2 regions of the Dactylosporangium sp. NPDC006015 genome follow, and region 2 is predicted to be linked to the other one. Evidence: predicted binding sites of a transcription regulator. Region 2 holds the regulator's gene; the other holds the start of a gene.
The links. The regulator HrcA, encoded in region 2, represses chaperone genes, less so after heat shock. The targets are predictions, from matches to a motif close to GGTTNGCACNCTCNNNNNGAGNGTGCNAACC.
Positions count from the first base shown of each region.

Region 1: a site for HrcA is predicted at 1,843-1,873, ahead of groES (co-chaperone GroES). Genes of this name have one in related genera too.

Region 1 is NZ_JBEXUD010000005.1:138,505-141,913, forward strand. Features, by position in the region: gene ABZ321_RS11315 (class I SAM-dependent methyltransferase) at 1-942, opposite strand, end outside; gene ABZ321_RS11320 (hypothetical protein) at 947-1,720, opposite strand; gene groES (co-chaperone GroES) at 1,952-2,266, shown strand; gene groL (chaperonin GroEL) at 2,359-3,409, shown strand, end outside.
Region 2 is NZ_JBEXUD010000007.1:88,627-92,035, reverse strand. Features, by position in the region: gene dnaJ (molecular chaperone DnaJ) at 23-1,147, opposite strand; gene hrcA (heat-inducible transcriptional repressor HrcA) at 1,180-2,202, opposite strand; gene ABZ321_RS14500 (DUF4870 domain-containing protein) at 2,388-3,005, shown strand; gene hemW (radical SAM family heme chaperone HemW) at 3,084-3,409, opposite strand, start outside.

The sequences.
Region 1 (3,409 bases), on a different contig from region 2:
GTCGAGCACCTCGTAGCAGCGTCCGAACGGGGTCGGCACGGCAGAGGCGGTGTAGACGTAGGCGATGGTCGGGTCGGCGATGGTGCCGTCGACCGTGGCGGCGAACTCGGCGACGAGATGCGACCGCACCACCGCCCCGTCAGGGTCATACACGAAATTTCCGACCTGTCCGACAGGTGCGGCGGTCGTGCCGGAACCGGTCAGCGAGAAGACCTGTGATCCCTGGAACAGGGTCGCGCGGCGGGGAGCGGCCGCGAGGGGGCCGCACCAGGCGGCGGCCTCGACCACGTCACCGTCGACCGAGACCCATTCCCCTTCCGCGCCGGGCGGCAGCAGCGCGTGGTCGATGCCCGGCGCGAGCTTCAGCACCGTCATCGGCACCCGCGCCGCCAGGCCGACCACGAAGTCCCACGGCGGCGAGTAGGCGCGGGGGTCGAACACCCGCCGCCCGCCGGACGTGCGCCTGGCGGGGTCGCAGAACACGGCGTCCACCTCGTCGAGGGGCACCTCGGTCGCGTCGCGGGCCTCCACCAGTACACCGGCCGCCAACCCCAACGCGTGGACGTTGGCCGACGCCGTCGAGGCCGTCTCCGGCGAGGCGTCGACCGCGTGCACGCGCAGCCCGGCGCGGGCGAAGGCGATCGTGTCGGCACCGATGCCGCAGCCGAGGTCCGCGACCCGGGTGGCGCCCGCGGCGGCGAGCCGGGCCGCCCGCCGGGCCGCGACGGGAGCCCTGGTCGCCTGCTCGAGGCCGGCGCGGGTGAAGTGCATCACCGCCGCGTCGGCGCCGAACTTCGTGACCGCCTTGCGCCGCAGCGCCACCTGGGTGAGCGCGGCGGCGGCGAGGTCGGGTGGGAAGCCGGCCGCCCGCAGCGCCGACGCGGCGGCGAGCGGGTCGCCGTCAGGGAGTGCGGCCGCGGCCTGGATCGCCTGTTCGAGCATGCGTCTATGAAATCCCTAGGATGCCCCCGGCCTTGCCGAGGCTCTTGCGAACCTTGAAGGTATAGCTGTCGCCGGCGTTCGACGAACCGTGCACGAGCCAGTAGTCGCCCTTGTCCTCCTTGGGCTGGCCCTCGGTCCAGTTCGGCGGCGCCTTCTTGCCGCCGTAGCTGCCGGCGATCGACTGGCTGGAGTAGCTGGCCATCCGGGCGGTGTTGCCGTTGTACCAGGCGTTGATGAAGTTCTGCACGTAGCTGGACGCGTCCGACGGGTACTCGGTCTTCTCGATGACGACGTCGGTGATGGCCTGCGGCTTGCCCAGGTTGTGCTCGTCGACCGTGACCTGGAGCTGGTCGCCGTGGTCGTTGCGCAGGACGCACTCGGAGCCGTCCTTCTTCACGTACTTCCAGTTGTGGTCGGCGCCCTTCTCGATGTACTGGAAGTTGGACACGGCGCCGCTGCTCGCGAGCTGCTTGATCCGGTTCATGTCGTTCTTGGTCCAGGCGGACACGGCGGCCTGGCAGTAGCCCTTGGCGTCACCCGGATAGGTGGGTCCGGCGGCGCTCTTGTCCGCGACCGGATCCTGGGTGCCGCCGGTCCCGCCGGTGCCCCCACCGCCGGGCGACGCCGAGGCGCCGCCGGGGCCCTCGCCGAACTCGGCCGAGTTCGAGGGGCCGTTGCTGGCCTCCGCGGCAACGTCGCCGCCGTCCTTCTTGCCGCAGGCGGCGAGGGACCCCATGGCCAGGGTCGCGACGATCAACGTGCCGAGCAGCCTCTTCATACAGGTGAGCGTAGATCGGTATGTGATGTCGGGCCGCTGTCCGTCGCGTAGCCGACGACGGGTGATTTCGTGGCGTGTTTGGCACTCTCCTTGACGGAGTGCTAGCCCGCGACATAACCTCCGATTAGCACCCTCGACATGAGAGTGCCAGCCAACCGGCTGGAGCCGGCACCCGCGACGACGGCTTCACCGGGCACTCGATAGCGTAAGAAATCGATACCCCAGGAGGGTATGCCCGTGACTACCGCGACGAAGGTTGCGATCAAGCCGCTCGAGGACCGCATCCTGGTCCAGGCCAACGAGGCTGAGACGACCACCGCCTCGGGCATCGTCATCCCGGACACCGCCAAGGAGAAGCCCCAGGAGGGCACCGTCCAGGCTGTGGGCCCCGGTCGCATCGACGACAAGGGCAACCGGGTCCCGATCGACGTCAAGGTCGGCGACACCGTCATCTACTCGAAGTACGGCGGCACCGAGGTCAAGTGGGGCGGCCAGGAGTACCTCGTGCTCTCCGCCCGTGACGTCCTCGCGGTCATCGAGAAGTGACCCAGACCAAGTAGATCAGTGGCCACCGCCCCGGACCCGTGCGCAGGAGCGCTGCGGCCGGGGCGGTGTCGCTTTGAAGGGACATCACACGCATGGCGAAGATCCTGAGCTTCTCCGACGATGCGCGGCACCTGCTGGAGCACGGCGTCAACCGCCTGGCCGACACGGTCAAGGTCACGCTCGGCCCGCGCGGTCGCAACGTCGTCCTGGACAAGAAGTTCGGTGCCCCGACCATCACCAACGACGGTGTGACGATCGCGAAAGAGATCGAGCTCACCAACCCTTATGAGAACCTCGGCGCCCAGCTGGTCAAAGAGGTCGCCACCAAGACCAACGACGTCGCCGGCGACGGCACCACCACCGCCACGGTGCTGGCCCAGGCGCTGGTCCGTGAGGGTCTGCGCAACGTTACCGCCGGCACCAACCCGGCGGGCATCAAGCGCGGCATCGACCTGGCGACGGCCGCCGTCGTCAAGGCGCTCAAGGACAAGGCGACCCCTGTCGCCAGCCACACCGAGATCGCGCAGGTCGCCACCATCTCCGCGCAGGACGCCACCATCGGCGAATTGATCGCCTCGGCGATGGAGCGGGTCGGCCGCGACGGCGTCATCACGGTCGAGGAGGGCTCCACCCTCACGACCGAGCTCGAAGTCACCGAGGGCATGCAGTTCGACAAGGGCTACATCTCCCCGCACTTCGTGACCGACGCGGAGTCGCAGGAGGCGGTGCTCGAGGACACCTACGTCCTCGTCACCACCCAGAAGATCGCCGCGATCGAGGAGCTGCTGCCGCTGCTGGAGCAGATCGTCAAGGACAACAAGCCTCTGCTGATCATCGCCGAGGACGTCGAGGGCCAGGCCCTGTCGACCCTGGTGGTCAACGCCATCCGCAAGACCTTCAAGGTCGTCGCGGTCAAGGCGCCCGGCTTCGGCGACCGGCGCAAGGCCATGCTCCAGGACATCTCGATCCTCACCGGCGCCGAGCTCGTGGCCCCCGAGCTGGGCTACAAGCTCGAGTCGGTCGGCACCGAGGTCCTCGGCCGGGCCCGGCGCATCGTCGTGGGCAAGGAGCTCACCACGATCGTCGACGGCGGCGGCGAGCAGAGCGAGGTCTCCGCGCGGGTCGAGCAGCTCCGCAAGGAGA
Region 2 (3,409 bases):
ACCTCCGCTGCGCTCCGGCCGCTCACGCGTGTCCGTTGAACGCGTCGCGCACCCGGGAGAAGAAGCCGCCCTGCTTGGACAGCTCGGCGACCTCCTCGCCGCGGGTGCGGGCGAAGTCGCGCAGCAGCTTCTCCTGCTCCGGCTCCAGCCGCGTCGGGGTGCGCACGTCGAGGTGGACGTGCAGGTCACCGCGGCCGGTGCCGCGCAGGTGCGGGACGCCCTTGCCGCGGATGCGCAGCGTCTGGTTGGGCTGGGTGCCGGCCTTGACGTCGACCGTCTCCTCGCCGTCGAGGGTCTTGATCGTCAGCCGGGTGCCGAGGGCCGCCGCCGTCATCGGGACGGTGACCCGGCAGTGCAGGTCGTCGTCCTTGCGGGAATACACGTCGTGCGGGCGCTCGTGGATCTCGACGTAGAGGTCCCCGGGCGGGCCGCCGCCGGGGCCGACCTCGCCCTGCTGGGCGAGGCGGATGCGCATGCCGTCCTCGACGCCGGACGGGATCTTCACGGTCAGCGTGCGGCGGGTGCGGACCCGGCCGTCGCCGCCGCACGTCGCGCACGGGTGCGGGATGACGGTGCCGAAGCCCTGGCAGGCCGAACACGGCCGGGCCGAGACGACCTGGCCGAGGAACGTGCGCTGCACCGACTGGACCTCGCCGCGACCGCCGCAGATCTCGCAGGTGGTCGGGTGGGTGTTGGGCGCGGTGCCGGCGCCGGTGCAGGTGCTGCACACGACGGCGGTGTCGACGGTGATCGGTGCCTCGACACCGAACGCGGTCTCGTGCAGGTCGAGGTCCAGCCGCAGGATCGCGTCGGCGCCCGGCCGGATCCGCGGGCGAGGCCCGCGGCTGGCGGTCGTGCCGAAGAACGCGTCCATGATGTCCTGGAACCCTACGAACGCCCCGCCCTGCGGGCCGGCCCCGCCGCCACCGGGCGCGAGCGGGTCGCCGCCGAGGTCGACCATCTCCCGCTTACGCGGGTCGGACAGCACCTCGTAGGCCGCGTTGATCTCCTTGAACTTCTCCTGTGCCACAGGATCGGGATTGACGTCCGGGTGGAACTCGCGCGCCAGCCGCCGGTAAGCGCGCTTGATCTCGTCGGCCGTGGAGTCCCGTTTGACACCGAGAATTCCGTAGTAGTCCTTCGCCACTGAGTCCTATGCCCCTGACTCGTCCATGAGGTTCAACCTTGTCCCAGCAGATCGCCGACGTAGCGTGCCACGGCACGCACCGTGGCGATGTTTCCGGGGTAGTCCATCCGCGTCGGCCCGAGCACACCCATGCCGCCCACCACGATGGAGCCCGGCCCATAGCCGGTCGCCACGATCGACGCGCTGCGCAGGTCCTCGATCTCGTTCTCGTCGCCGATGCGGACCCGGGTCATGCTCGGCTCGACCTCGCCGAAGAGCTTGAGCAGGATGACCTCCTCCTCGAGCGCCTCGAGGATCGGCCGCAGCGAACCCTGGAAGTCCAGCAGGCCGCCGCGGGCCAGGTTGGCGGTGCCGGCGAGCGCGATCCGCTCCTCGGTGCGCTCGACCAGGGTCTCCAGCAGGACGGTCGACAGGACGGTCATCGGCGGGCGCAGGCTCGGCCCGGACTCCTCGACGAGCGCCTGGACGAGTGGCGGGGTGTCCACGAGGCGCTTGCCGACGAGCTTCTCGTTAATTCTGCGGCGCAGCTCGGTGACGTCGTCGGCGAGGATCGGGCCGGGCAGGTCGACCATCCGCTGCTCGACCCGGCCGGTCTCAGCGATCATGACCACCATCAGCCGGGTGGTGGACAGCGGCACCAGCTCGAAGTGGCGCACGCTGGCCCGCGACAGGCTCGGATACTGCACGACGGCGACCTGCCGGGTCAGCTGCGCGAGCAGCCGCACGGTGCGGTGCACGACGTCGTCGAGGTCCACGGCGCCGATCAGGAACCGCTCGATCGCCCGGCGCTCGGCGGGGCTCAGCGGCTTGACGCGGGACAGCTTGTCGACGAAGAGCCGGTAGCCGGCGTCGGTGGGCACGCGACCGGCGCTCGTGTGCGGCTGCCGGATATAGCCCTCCTCCTCGAGGACGGCCATGTCGTTGCGGACCGTCGCCGGCGAGACCCGCAGGTTGTGCCGCTCGACGAGGGCCTTGCTCCCGACGGGCTCCTGGGTGGCGACGTAGTCCTCGACGATGGCACGCAGGACCTCGAGCTTGCGCTCGTCGAGAGCCATGCGCACCTCCTCGAGAAACTGGCACTCCCACTTTGTGAGTGCCAGTCTACGTCGCCCGCGCCGCCCACGGAATGATCGTCATGTGTGCGAACCGCCGCTATTGGACTGGTCTGCGCCAAGTTTGTCCAAAAGAAGTCATGCCACGTCGCTGGCGATAGTTGATCGGTACCCCTACCGTGGCCCCCATGAGTGAACCACCTCGCCCCGGGGAGTACGGCGTGCCGCAGGACCCCAACAACCCCTATTCGATGCCGGGCGGGGCACAGTATCCGCCGCCGGGCCCGGACTACGGCCAGCAGCCGCCGGTCTCCGGTGGAGGTTACCCGCCGCCGACCAGCGGCGCGGGCTACCAGGACCCGAACGCCTACCAGCAGGGCGGTTACCAGCAGCCCGGTGGCTACCAGCAGCCCGGCGGTTACCAGCAGCCGGGTCAGTACGGATACCAGCAGCCCGGTGGATACCCCGGCGCCGGCCCGGTCGGCTACGCGAACAGCGACGAGAAGACCTGGGCCCTGATCGCGCACTTCGGTGGCATCTTCATCGGCTTCATCGCCCCGCTCATCGCGCTGCTGGCCAAGGGCAACGAGTCGCCCACGGTCAAGGCGCACGCCAACGAGGCGCTGAACTTCCACATCACGTGGGGCATCATCCTGTTCGTGGGCGCCCTGCTGTCGGTGTGCACCTTCGGCCTCACGCTCATCGTGCCGTGGATCGTCATCGTCGTGTTCGCGATCATCGCGGGCATGAAGGCCAACGGCGGCGAGCTGTACCGCTACCCGATGACGTACCGCTTCATCAAGTAAGGCATCCGATCGTTCGAGGGGCGGCCATCGAGCCGCCCCTCGCCATGTCCGGCCCCTCTGAGTTCAGGTCAGGGCAGGTCAGGTCAGGTCGCGGGCCACGGCGTCCGCGAGCAGGCGGCCACGCAGCGTGAGCACGGCCCGGCCCTCGGCGAACGGACCGGCCTCCAGCAGCCCGTCGTCGAGGCAGCGGCGGGCGCCCTCCAGCGCCGGCGGCTCCAGGACGGCCAGGGGCAGGCCCGAGGCGAGCCGGATCCGCAGCAGCACGTCCTCGAAGCGCCGCTCCTCCTCGGTCAGCACCTCCCGCGCGTGCCCCGGCGACGCACCGTCGGCGAGGCGCGCCGCGTACGTGTGCGGGTGCTTCACGTTCCACCACCGCACCCCCCGCACGTGACTGTGCGCGCCGG